Arthrobacter globiformis: one gene and its partner. The protein of the gene in region 1 interacts with the protein of each later gene in a pairwise test. Links are inferred from orthologs where the notes say so. Each region holds a gene or a part of one and is shown on either strand. Other genes may lie near its edges.

Region 1 (7,584 bases):
TGAAAAGACCGACGAAGAGAAGGCCGCGAGCGTTCTCGACGAGGTCTTGGCTTCCTAACAAGAATTGAACCCCGGTCGCACGGTGCCGCCGGGGTTTCTTCTTGCCCAAAATTAGCCAGCCCAAATCCCCATGCAGGTAGCAGCTCGTGGTGTTCCCAGCGCTGAGAACGCCCGCAGCTGCTACTGAGTTGGGAGATGGAGGGGGAGTGAGGCAGGGACGTAGGCTAGAGCGCATGAACACTGCACCCAAGCGCCCTGTGACCGCCGTGATCCTCGTCGCCGCCGGTTCCGGGCAGAGGTTGGGGTATGGCATGCCGAAGGCCGCCGTGCCGCTGGGCGGTGAACCGATCCTCATGCATGCGCTCCGCGGGATCGTCGCGGCAGGCATTGCCAGCCAGGTGTGCATCGCGCTTCCGTCAGGGGAAGAGAGGCTTCGCCGGCTCTGCGAGGACTTCCGGGTGGAGCTGGTGGACGGCGGCCCGCTCGTGACCATGGTCGACGGCGGAGCCTCCCGGGCGGATTCCGTCCGCGCTGCACTGGCCGCCGTGGAGGACGGCACCGAAGCGGTCCTGGTCCATGACGCAGCACGTGCGCTGACGCCGGAGCAGGTCTTCCACCGCGTGACCCAGGCGCTGGCCGCCGGCGCCGAAGCAGTGATTCCGGTAATTCCGGTGGTGGACACGGTCAAAACGGTCACCGCCACCGAGGGGCCGGCCACGGACATCGCACCTGAACTCGTCACGGGAACCGCCCCACGGGAGGAGCTCCGGGCGGTCCAGACCCCGCAGGGGTTCAAGCTCTCCGTTCTGCGGCAGGCACACGAGGCAGCCTCGGGCTTCGATGAGCGCCAAGCCGCCGCGGTTACCGACGACGCCATGCTGGTTGAGCTTCTCGGGGTGCCAGTGCATGCCGTCCGCGGGGCCAGCCAGTCCCTGAAAATCACCACGCCGCTGGACCTCATCATCGCCGAGGGTCTGCTCGAAGGCCCCCTCGGCGCCCGTTGGGTGGAAGGCTGATCAACCACATGACGAAAGGCGCCATGACAGACAACGCTTCGCGGACCTCCGTGCTCCTGCCACGGACAGGCATCGGCATCGACGTGCACGCCTTTGCCCCGGACAGCGACCCGCGGCCGCTCTGGCTGGGCGGGCTTTTCTGGGAGGGGGAGCGGGGCCTCGCCGGCCATTCTGACGGCGATCCCGTGGCGCACGCCGCAGCCGACGCGCTGTTCTCTGCATGCGGGATCGGGGATCTGGGCACCCACTTCGGGACAGACCGGCCCGAGTTCGCCGGGGCCTCCGGAGTCACGCTGCTGGCCGAAGCAGCCCGGATCGTCCGGGCAGCAGGCTTCGAGATCGGCAATATCGCGGTGCAGTTCGTAGGCAACCGGCCCAAGTTTGGGCCGCGCAGGGAAGAATCCCAGCGAGTTCTCACCGGGGCCGCGGACGCCCCGGTCAGCGTCACCGCCACCACCAGCGACGGCCTCGGCTTCACCGGCCGCGGCGAAGGCATTTCCGCTGTGGCCACGGCCCTGGTCTACCCGGCGGCGTAGCTGCTCCGATGTAACCGGCCCGCAGGGCGGCTGTCCGCCCCCACCGCCAAATCGCCTAGGCTGGAATAAGCACGAGTACCGCAATCCCAGGAGACCCGCCGTGAAAAAGTTGCTTCCCGCTGTCGTGATCGCAGGGATGCTTCTGGCCGGCTGTGCCGGCAGCCCCCGCATGAGCGTCGAGGAGAGCTGCAAGTTCCTGCAGGGAGACACGTTCAAGCCCACGGGCAACCAGCAGCAGCAGGCCGACCAGATCGCCAAGCACTACCAGGAGGTCGCCGACAAGGTGGCCCAGGACGTCGCCGACCCCATCCAGAAGATGGCCGACATCATGAAGCAGGTGGCAGGCACGTCGCTGGGAAACAAGAGCGCAGAGCAGACGGCGGAACTCGCCAAGCAGAACAACAGGATCGGCGAGGTCTGCAGGTAAGCGGGGACATTGGCATCGGCTAATCTGGAGCGGTGACCCTGCGCTTTTACGACACTGCATCCGCCGAAGTCCGTGACTTCGTTCCCCTGGTACCGGGCAAGGTAAGCCTGTACTACTGCGGCGCCACGGTGCAGGGCATGCCGCACGTGGGACACATCCGCTCCGCGATCGCCTTCGACCAGCTCACCCGCTGGCTTGAGTACCGCGGCTTCCGCGTCACCGTGGTCCGTAACGTCACCGACATCGACGACAAGATCCTCGCCAAGTCCGAGGCCTCGTTCCACCCGGATTTCGAGCAGGAGCCCGGCTCCGTGCCGGAGGAGGAATGGTGGGCTCTGGCCTACCGGTATGAGCAGGAGTTCCTCAAGGCCTACGACACCCTCGGAGTCTCCCGGCCCACCTACGAACCCCGGGCGACGGGTCACATCCCCGAGATGCACGCCCTCATCCAGCAGCTGATCGACCGCGGCCACGCGTACCCTGCCCTCGACGGCTCGGGGGACGTCTACTTCGACGTGCGCTCCTGGAACAAGTACGGCGCACTGACGCGCCAGAAGATCGATGACATGCAGGGCGCCGCCGACGCCGACCCGCGCGGCAAAAAAGACCCTCGTGACTTCGCCCTCTGGAAGGGCCATAAAGAGGGGGAGCCGACGACGGCGAGCTGGGTGTCGCCGTGGGGCCCCGGCCGCCCGGGCTGGCACCTCGAATGCTCGGCGATGGTCACTAAATACCTCGGCACCGAATTCGACATCCACGGCGGCGGCCTCGACCTGCGGTTCCCGCACCACGAAAACGAGATGGCGCAATCCCAGGCGGCCGGCCACGGCTTCGCGAACTTCTGGATGCACAACGGCATGGTCACGTACCAGGGCGAAAAAATGTCGAAGTCCGTCGGCAACACGGTCAGCCCGGCGGAGATGCTGGAGCTCGCGCCGCCGCGGGTCGTCCGATACTACCTGGGCCAAGCACAGTACCGCTCGGTGCTGGACTACCAGCCGACGTCGCTGCAGGAGGCCGCTGCCGCCGTCGAGCGCATTGACGGCTTCGTGGCCCGCGCCGTCCGGGCGCTGTCCTCCGACGGTGCCCTGCTGTTTGACAGCCACGGCACCGTTCCTGAGGCGTTCGCCGCTGCGATGGATGACGACCTCAACGTGCCGCAGGCCCTCGCGGTGCTGCACGACACGGTCCGCGCTGGAAACTCAGCGCTCACCGATGGCGACCTCGCGGCTGCCCGGCAGGCGCTGGCCAGCGTGACCGACATGCTCAGGGTCCTGGGCATCAGCGCCGCCGCGCAGCCGGCCGTCGACGACCAGGCCACCAGTGCCCTCGGCACGTTGATTGAAGCGCAGCTCGCTGCCCGCGCCGAAGCCCGCTCAAGAAAAGACTGGGCTGCCTCGGACGCCATCCGGGACACCCTCGCGGCGGCCGGCGTCCTGGTGGAGGACAACGCCGACGGCGCCACGTGGAGCCTGCAGCGCGGCTAGCCTTCGCGGCTCCTGGGCCGTCCGGTTAACGATTTAACGCCAGTCAGTAGACTGGAGTGCAGACGTACTCAACACAACCAAGGGTGGAACTCATGGCCAACAACGGTCGCCCGGGCGCAATCCGCAAGCTCAAGAAGGGCCCCACCACCGGAACCGGTGGCCACGGCCGCAAGGCACTCGAAGGCAAGGGGCCAACCCCCAAGGCCGAAGACCGCCCGTATCACAAGGCCTACAAGAACAAGCAGCTCTCCGAGCGCTCCGAGGCCAAGCGCTCCGGCGGCGGCCGCAGCGCCGGTGCCCGGTCGGGCCCGAAGGGCCGTGCCACCGAGGAAGTGGTCACGGGCCGCAACTCTGTCGTGGAGGCGCTCCGGGCCGGGATCCCGGCGAAGGCACTGCACGTGGCCATCCGCATCGAGATGGACGACCGCGTCAAGGAATCCCTCAAACTCGCTGCCGAACGCGGCATCCCGCTGCTGGAAACCGGCAAGCCTGAGCTCGACCGGATGACCGACGACGCCGTGCACCAGGGCCTCGTGCTGCAGATCCCGCCGTACGAATACCAGGACGCCTACGATCTCGCTGAACAGACCGTGGAACGCTGGAAGAAGGGACATGTCGCGAACGCACCCCTCTTTGTCGCCCTCGACGGCATTACGGATCCCCGCAACCTGGGCGCCATCATCCGCTCGGTGTCCGCATTCAGCGGCCACGGCGTCATTGTCCCGGAGCGCCGCTCCGTGGGCGTCACCGCCGCAGCCTGGAAGACCAGCGCCGGGGCGGCCGTCCGCGTGCCCGTGGCCCGTGCCTCGAACCTGAACAACGCCCTGAAGCAGTTCAAGAACATGGGCATCTTCGTGCTGGGGCTCGACGGCGACGGCGACGTCTCGCTGCCGGACCTGACGCTCGCCACCGAACCCGTCTGCATCGTGGTCGGCTCCGAAGGCAAGGGCCTCAGCCGCCTCGTCCGGGAAAACTGCGACCAGATCGTCTCCATCCCGATCGACTCCGCCATGGAATCCCTGAACGCTTCCATGGCCGTCGGCATCTCGCTCTACGAGGTCTCCCGCCAGCGCTCCGTCAAGTAAGCCCACGGGGACCCTTCCCGTCGAGACCCCAGACGCTTCCTCGGCTTTCGCAAGAAAATCGGGAACGCTTCCTCGGCTTTCGCAGCGACACGGCAAATGCTTCCGCACCTAGGTGCGGAAGCATTTGCGCTTTTACTGCAGGATCTGCGCGAGCGTTCCGTTTTGGGCGACGAGAGCTGAGGAAGCGTTTTTCTAGAATTCCCGGCGGTTGGCCAGGACTGGGAGTTTGGTGCGGGCTTCCTTGACCAGATCGGGGTCCAGGTCGGCGAACAGGAGGCCGGGGGCGCCGTCGAGCTCCTGGAGCACCTCGCCGAAAGGTGAGACGACGGCGCTGTGTCCGACGCCCGTGGGCGCTGCGCCGCGGGGCTCGATGCCCTGCGTGGCGGGGTCGCCCTGACCGCAGGCGAGGACGTACGTGGTGGTGTCCACGGCGCGGGCCCGGGCCAGGAGTTGCCACTGGTCCACCTTGCCGGGGCCCGAACCCCAGGAAGCACAGACGATGTTGGCGACCGCTCCGCGATCGGCATTGGCCGTGAAGAGGGCCGGGAAACGGATGTCGTAGCAGGTGGCCAGACCAAAGGTGAGGTCGCCGACGTCGAACGTTACAGGGCCGGTGCCGGCGTCCACGGTGTCGGACTCCAGGAATCCGAAGGCGTCGAACAAGTGCACCTTGTCGTAGCTGGCGTCCACGCCCGGGCCGGTCACCAGCAGCGTGTTGCGGACTTTCGTCTGCCCCTCGGATGGCGATGAACCCGGGGTGAACATCCCGGCAACAATCACGATCCCCAACTCGCCGGCAATCGAGCGGACGCGGCTGGCCCAGGGGCCGTCCAAAGGCTCGGCGATGTCCAGCAGCGAGTTGCCGAAAGCGCGCATGGTGGCCTCGGGGAAAACGACGATCTCGGCGCCGCCGTCCTTGGCGCGGCGGGCGCATTCTTCGACCACGGTGAGGTTCCCGGCCACGTCCCTTCCGGTGATGATCTGGGCCAATGCAATCTTCACGAAAACCTCCAGTCGGTGCGTCTCAACAGCGGTCAGCAGTGCCACCACAATTGCCCACGCGCAACTCGCGGGAGAAGATCAGCGATTTGGACGTGACGGCTAAGCTTTAATTGATGGTAATGCCCCTTTTAGACACAGCCCTGACGGTGGATGACTCCCAGGCCTTTCCCCTCGGGGTCAGCGAAGCGCGCCAAGGTCCGGGGGGTACATCAGGCAGCCGTGCAAACGTCGCCGTGTACGCTCCCGGCATCACGACGCTTGAGGTGGCCTATCAGGCGCCCGGCCAGAGTTGGCGGCTTCAGACCCTGTCCAGCCTCACGAACGGTGTCCACCACGGGGTGGTCGACGGTTTCCCCGTGGGATCCCGGTACGGCTTCCTTGCAGCTCCCCGGGGCGAAGCCGCAGCGAAGGGCGAAGAGGTGCTGCCGCTGGCGGTCCCCTCCGTTGATTTTGATGACGACGGCAGCCGGCAACCGCTGTTGCTGGACCCCTACGGCCGGGCAGTGGATGAACGCCACGGCTTCCTGACCAGCGTCAGGATTTCTTCCGACTTCGACTGGGCCACGGACGAGAAGCCAAATACTCCGTGGCGCAACACCATCATCTACGAGGCACACGTCCGCGGACAGAGCATGCTCCATCCAGACATCCCCCAGGCGCTGCGCGGCACGTATGCCGGCATGGCCCATCCCGCGATGATCGAACACCTCACAGGTCTTGGCATCACCGCCCTGCAGCTGCTGCCGGTGCATTTCCATCTGGACGAGCCCCACCTCCAGAACCTCGGCCTCACCAACTATTGGGGCTACAACACGGCGGCGTTCTTCGCCCCGCACCCGGCGTACGCCACCGAGTCCGCGCAGGAAGCCGGACCGCAGGCCGTCCAGGATGAATTCAAGGGAATGGTCAAGGTGCTGCATGCAGCCGGCATCGAGGTCATCCTCGACGTCGTCTACAACCACACGGCCGAAGGCGGGCCGGACGGGGCCACCCTAAGCTTTCGGGGGCTGGGAGAGCAGAAGTACTACCGCACCGACGGCCACGGAAAATACGTCGATACTACGGGCTGCGGCAACACGCTCAACTTCGCCGAGCCCCGCGTCGTCCAGATGGTGCTGGACTCGCTGCGGTACTGGGTGGACGAGTTCCATATCGACGGCTTCCGCTTCGACCTGGCCGTCACGCTCTGCCGGAATGCAGCCAACGAGTTCGATCCCCACCACCCGTTCCTCGTGGCGGTCGCCGCCGATCCCTCGCTCTCCCGCGTCAAGCTGATCGCGGAACCGTGGGACGTGGGCTACGGCGGCTGGCAGACCGGCCGTTTCCCCGGCGGTTGGGTCGACTGGAACGATCACTACCGGGACGCCGTGCGCTCCTTCTGGCTGGCGGACCGTGCCGCCCTCGACAACGGCGGCCAGGGGGGATCCGTAGCCCGGCTGGCCGATGCACTGTCCGGCTCGGCGAGCCTATTCGAGCCGTCGGGCCGCTCCCGGATGGCCTCGCTGAACTACATTACCGCCCACGACGGCTTCACGATGACAGACCTCGTGTCCTACGACCGCAAGCACAACGAAGCGAACGGGGAACAGAACCGGGACGGGCATGGCGACAACCGCAGTTACAACCATGGCTTCGAAGGGCGGACCGAGGACGAGGGCATTCTGACGCGCCGCGCCCAGAGCCAGCGCAACCTCATGGCCTCGCTCATGATTTCCATCGGCGTCCCCATGATCACGGCGGGAGACGAACTCGGCCGCACCCAGCAGGGCAACAACAACGCGTACTGCCAGGACAACACGCTCACCTGGATTGACTGGACCAGCACGCCGGAATCCCACGCCATGCTCCGCAGCACCAAGCGTGTCATCCGGATCCGGCGGGAATTCCTGGCTGCCCAACCGCACGACTATCCGGTCCGCGACGCCCGATCCTCCCTGTACTGGTACGACCGGACCGGGCAGCCCATGTCCATGGAACGGTGGAACGACAACGGGAACCGGGTGGTTCAGCTGCTCCTCGGCTCCGACGACG
Region 2 (5,394 bases), 2.6 Mb from region 1 along the record:
TCGCGCGGGGAGTCGCCCTCGGTGTAGCTGCCGTCGGCCAGCGGGAAGCGGTGGTCGTAGTACCGCAGCTCCCCGTCCTTGATTTCGAGCTGGTCCAGATCGTCGTCGCTGCCGAGGACCGGGAGCCGGATGCGTCCCCCGGCGAGGTCCCAGTCGACGTCGAACGCTTCCGCGTAGCGGGACTGGCGCCCTTCCTTGAGCAGCGACCACCACCAGGGGTTCTGCGCCGGCGTGGCCACGCCGACGTGGTTGGGCACGATGTCGATCAGCACGCCCATGCCGGCGGCTCGGGCCGCCTTGGAGACGGCCGCCAGACCCTCCGGGCCGCCCCGTTCAGGGTCGACGGCGGAGGGATCGGTGACGTCGTACCCGTGGTCCGACCCCTGTTCGGCAGTCAGGACCGGTGACAGGTAGACCCAGTCGACGCCGAGCGTGCGCAGGTACGGCACGGTTTCAGCCGCGTCGAACAGCGTGAACCCCTGCCTGATCTGCAGCCGGTACGTGGAGACGGGAGTTTTCACGCGCCCTCCCCTGCCGGCTTGCCCGACTTCGAGTTGCCGGCCCGCCGGCCCGCAGGCTTCCGCGCCGGTTTTTCCGCTGGCTGCTCCTCCGCGGCCTTCGCAGGTGCAGCCGGCTCAGCGGCAGGTTCAGCAGCAGGCTCCGCAACCGGCTCAGCGGCAGGCTCTGCAACCGGGTCGGCGGCAGGTTCAGCAGCAGGTTCAGCAGCCGGCGCCGCGGCCGGGTCCGCAGAAGGTTCAGCCGCAGATGCATCTGCCGGCTCTGCAGCAGGTTCAGCAGGCTTCCTTGTACTGGCCGGTTCGGGAACGGCGGGTGCGGTGAGCGCCGCGGTCTCAGCGGTGGCGGTCTGCGTCAGCGCCGCAAGCGAGGCAGCCACGGAATGATCGGGCTCCACCGTCGGTGCGCTGTGGGCTCGCAGCACCACCAGGGACTTGGCGGCGACGGACAGGATGGTTCCGGCGTCCGCGGGCTTGGAGTCGGCGCCTTCTCCGGCGGTGTCGATGATGACGTCCCAGGCCGGTGCGTACTCGTCCGGCGGCAGCGTGAACTCGACGTCGCCGTCGTGGGCGTTGAAGTACAGCAGGAAGTTCACATCCGTGATCCGGCGGCCACGGCTGTCATGGCCCTGGATGCCGTCGCCGTTGAGGAACATGCCCACGGAGCGGCCGAAGCCGCTGTCCCAGTCCTCCGGCTGCATGAGGTTGCCGTCGGGATCAAGCCAGACGATGTCCGGCAGCCGTTCGCCTTCGCCTCGCCGTACCGGCCTGCCGTCGAAGAAGCGGCTGCGCCGGAAGGTGGGGTGCTTGGCGCGCAGCGAGTTGACGGCTGCGGTGAATTCGATGAGCGGCTGGTCCACACTGTCCCAGTTGACCCAGGTCAGTTCGGAGTCCTGGCAGTACCCGTTGTTGTTGCCCTGCTGGGTGCGGCCGAGCTCGTCGCCGTGCAGGATCATGGGCACGCCCTGCGAGAGCAGCATGGTGGCGATGAAGTTGCGCTGCTGCCGCGCCCGGAGCCCCAGCACCTTGGGATCGTCCGAGGGGCCCTCTGCCCCGCAGTTCCAGGAGCGGTTGTGCGATTCGCCGTCCTTGTTGTCCTCGCCGTTGGCGTCGTTGTGCTTCTCGTTGTAGGACACCAGGTCCCGCAGCGTGAAGCCGTCGTGCGCGGTGACGAAGTTGATGGACGCCACCGGGCGGCGGCCGGAGTGCTCGTAGAGGTCCGCCGAGCCGGTGATGCGTGAGGCGAACTCGCCCAGCGTGGCAGGTTCGCCGCGCCAGAAGTCGCGCACGGTGTCGCGGTACTTGCCGTTCCATTCGGTCCACTGCGGCGGGAAGTTGCCCACCTGGTAGCCGCCGGGCCCGACGTCCCACGGCTCGGCGATGAGTTTGACCTGGGACACCACGGGATCCTGCTGGATGAGTTCGAAGAACGTGGAGAGCCGGTCGACGTCGTAAAATTCGCGGGCCAGCGCGGCGGCGAGGTCGAAGCGGAACCCGTCCACGTGCATTTCGGTGACCCAGTAGCGCAGCGAATCCATGAGCAGCTGCAGGGAGTGGGGCTGGCGGACGTTCAGGGTGTTGCCGGTGCCCGTGTAGTCCATGTAGTACTGCTTGTCGTCCTCCACCAGGCGGTAGTAGGCCTCGTTGTCGATGCCCTTGAAGCTCAGGGTGGGGCCGAGGTGGTTGCCTTCGGCGGTGTGGTTGTAGACGACGTCGAGGATGACCTCGATGCCTGCCCGGTGCAGCGAGCGGACCATCGCCTTGAAGTCCTGGACCTGCTGGCCGGTGTCGCCGGTGGAGCTGTAGGTGTTCTGCGGCGCGAAGAAGCCGATGGTGTTGTAGCCCCAGTAGTTGCTCAGGCCCTTCTCCTGCAAGATGCCGTCGTTGACGAACTGGTGCACGGGCATGAGCTCGATCGCGGTGACGCCCAGCTTCTGCAGGTGCGAGATCACGGCCGGGTGTGCCACGCCGGCGTACGTGCCGCGCTGCTCCTCGGGAATCTCCGGGTGCAGCTCGGTGAGTCCCCTGACGTGCGCCTCGTAGATGACCGACTTGTGGTACGGGATGCGCAGGTTCTGGTCGTTGTCCCAGTCGAAGAACGGGTTGATGACCACGCCCATCATCATGTGCGGCGCAGAGTCGGCGTCGTTCTTGGAAGAGGGGTCGCCCATGTTGTACGAGAAAAGGGCGGGATCCCAGTCGATCTGGCCGGAGACTGCCTTGGCGTAGGGGTCAAGGAGCAGCTTGTTGGCGTTGAAGCGCTGGCCCTTGGCGGGGTCGTAGGGTCCGTGCACGCGGTAGCCGTACTTCTGCCCGGGCTGAATCTGGGGCAGGTAGCAGTGCCACACATAACCGTCCACTTCGCGGAGCGTTACGCGGGTTTCGGTCCCCTCGTCGTCGAAGAGGCAGAGTTCCACCTTGTCTGCGTGCTCGCTGAACAATGCGAAGTTGGTTCCCGTGCCGTCAAATGTGGCTCCCAGCGGGTAAGCCGATCCGGGCCAGATTTCCATTCGTGCTCCTATACATCGTCCAACACTGCGTCCGGCAGGCTTCACGCACTACCTGCAGGTAACTTGGTCTTACCGTAGCGGGTGGGTGTGACTATTACGCGACCGACAGCTAATTACTAAGCGTGCTGACTTTACCCCATATTTCGGGCAGGGCGTCGCAAATCCGCCCCGCCGTCAGCGGTCCGCCGGCTGCAGCCGCCGCTCCCGCGAGGCCGTGCAGGCTCGCCCCCATGGCGGCAATGGCCGCCCAGCGTTCGTCCGGATCGATGCCCATCCCCCGGAAGCGTCCGACGTCGGACCCCACCTGGGCGAGCAGCGCACCAATGATTCCGGCCAGCACATCGCCGCTTCCGGCGGTGGCCAGCCAGGGCGTTCCCTCGGACTGGCTGTAGAAATCCTGGTACGGCGACGCCACCAGCGTGCTGGCGCCCTTCAGCAGCACTGTGGCCTCCGTCAGGCCGGCGGCGCGGCGCACGGCAGCGAGGGTGGAGGCGTCGACGGCCTCGCGGTCCAGGTCCGCGCCGAGTCGCTGCAGCAGGCTGGCCAGCTCGCCGGCGTGCGGAGTCAGCACCACCTGCGGGGCCAGCACGTCGGGCAGCACGGGCAGGGCGCCGGCGTCGGCAACGGTGGGCAGGCCGGAGTCGACCGCGTCCCGGACGCGCTGCATCTCGTCCTCGTCCGTGCCGTCCATCCCGGAACCGACCAGCCAGGCCTGGACGTGGGTCTCTGCCGCGGTGCCGGTGCTGCAGACAACCTCGGGGCAGCTGTGGCGGATGAGGTCGGCAACCTCCGGCGGCCCGACGTAGCGAACCATCCCCACGCCCGCGGAGAGCGCCCCGCGGCAGGCGAGCACGGCGGCGCCGGGGTAGGCCGGGGATCCGGCCACCACTCCGAGGACGCCCCGCGAATACTTATGGGATCGCCGCGCGGGGCGCGGGAGCAAGGCGGCCAGGTCGGAGGCCTCCAGGCGTCGCATGGCGGGCCAAGGGAGTGAGTCCTCAATGCCGATCGGGACCACTACCACCCGGCCGGCGAAATCCGCTCCCGGGTCCGCCAGCAGACCTGCCTTGGCCCCGCCGAACGTGACGGTGATGTCGGCGGGCAGCACCGGGCCGGCGGCCTCCCCGGTGTCCGCATCAACGCCGCTGGGCACGTCGCACGCCACCACGAGGCCGTGGGACCCTCCCGCCAGCCGCGACACGAGTTCCGCCGAGGCTCCCCGGAGTCCGCCCTGGGCGCCGGTTCCGAGCAGCGCGTCAATAACGACGTCGGCCCTGCCGGCCAGCGCTGCCAGCTCGCCGGCGTTAGCGTCAGTTAGCGTCAGCACCCGGCCACCGGCGCGCCGAAAGGCGGCCAGACCGTCCGGGTGAGCCGTGTCAGAGGCGAGGAACGCTGTCGTCCGCATTCCCCGTCCGGCGAGGTGCGCGGCAGCGAAGAGGCCGTCGCCGCCGTTGTTGCCCTTGCCGGCCAGGACGGCAACGCTGGAGCCGTACAGGCGGCGTCCGCGGCTGCGCAGCTCCGTGATGGCGGCGCCGGCCATGCCGCGGGCCGCCCGCTGCATGAGAACAGCGCCCATACCTGAATCCAGCAGGGGCTTTTCAGCCTCCCTGATCTGGGTTCCGGTATAGGCGCTGATCATTTGGTCAGTCCGTCCGGGGTCAGCCCTCGGCCAGGACCGTGGCCGTGGCGATGCCACCGTCGTGGCTCATGGACAGGTGCCACCGCTTGACGCCTTTGGCTTCGGCAACAGCGAGCACCGTTCCCTTGACCTGGATCGTGGGGCCGTTCTGGTCCAACCCGATCCAGCAGTCCTGCCAGTTCATGCCGGCCGGCGCGCCCAGGACCTTGGCCACGGCTTCCTTGGCGGCAAACCGCGCCGCCAGGGAGCGGGTGTTCAGTTCCCGTTCGGCCGGCACAAACAGCCGGTCCCGCAGCCCCGGAGTGCGCTCCAGCTGCCGCCCGAAGCGCTCGATGTCCACTACGTCCACGCCGATGCCAACAATCATGGGGCTTACTCTACTGTGACGCTCTTGGCCAGGTTGCGCGGCTGGTCCACGTCGTAGCCCTTGGCGGCGGCGAGTTCGCACGCGAAGATCTGCAGTGGAACGGTGGTCAGCAACGGCATGAGCAGCGTCGGGGTTTCCGGGACGTAGAAGACGTGCTCGGCGTAGTCTCGGACCGCTTCGTCGCCTTCTTCGGCGATCACCAGAGTGCGGGCACCGCGGGCCCGGATCTCCTGGATGTTGGACACCACCTTGGAGTGCAGCGAGTCGCGTCCGCGCGGGGACGGGACCACCACGAACACCGGCTGGCCCTCGTCGATCAGCGCGATCGGGCCGTGCTTGAGCTCACCGGCCGCGAAGCCCTCG

What was found.
Region 2: the proteins of rlmB (region 1) and QFZ23_RS17425 interact in binary tests that used the Escherichia coli proteins (3 or more experiments, as listed by UniProt). The link is inferred for Arthrobacter globiformis from one-to-one orthologs.

What each region holds. Positions count from the first base shown.
Region 1 is NZ_JAUSZX010000001.1:1,083,950-1,091,533, forward strand. What follows is about bases 2,769-5,554. They hold rlmB (23S rRNA (guanosine(2251)-2'-O)-methyltransferase RlmB), read left to right. Parts: upstream 2,769-3,558; coding sequence 3,559-4,551; downstream 4,552-5,554. Other genes in these bases: cysS (cysteine--tRNA ligase), read left to right, coding at 2,769-3,466; QFZ23_RS05135 (carbon-nitrogen hydrolase family protein), read right to left, coding at 4,744-5,553. Also shown: QFZ23_RS05105 (CarD family transcriptional regulator), read left to right, coding at 1-58; ispD (2-C-methyl-D-erythritol 4-phosphate cytidylyltransferase), read left to right, coding at 234-1,016; ispF (2-C-methyl-D-erythritol 2,4-cyclodiphosphate synthase), read left to right, coding at 1,040-1,552; QFZ23_RS05120 (hypothetical protein), read left to right, coding at 1,653-1,979; more of cysS, read left to right, coding at 2,012-2,768; glycogen debranching protein GlgX, read left to right, coding at 5,667-7,584. UniProt on the Escherichia coli protein: Specifically methylates the ribose of guanosine 2251 in 23S rRNA.
Region 2 is NZ_JAUSZX010000001.1:3,726,352-3,731,745, forward strand. What follows is about bases 2,400-5,394. They hold QFZ23_RS17425 (NAD(P)H-hydrate epimerase), read right to left. Parts: upstream 4,665-5,394; coding sequence 3,135-4,664; downstream 2,400-3,134. Other genes in these bases: glgX (glycogen debranching protein GlgX), read right to left, coding at 2,400-3,025; QFZ23_RS17430 (holo-ACP synthase), read right to left, coding at 4,684-5,031; glmS (glutamine--fructose-6-phosphate transaminase (isomerizing)), read right to left, coding at 5,037-5,394. Also shown: treY (malto-oligosyltrehalose synthase), read right to left, coding at 1-521; more of glgX, read right to left, coding at 518-2,399. UniProt on the Escherichia coli protein: Bifunctional enzyme that catalyzes the epimerization of the S- and R-forms of NAD(P)HX and the dehydration of the S-form of NAD(P)HX at the expense of ADP, which is converted to AMP.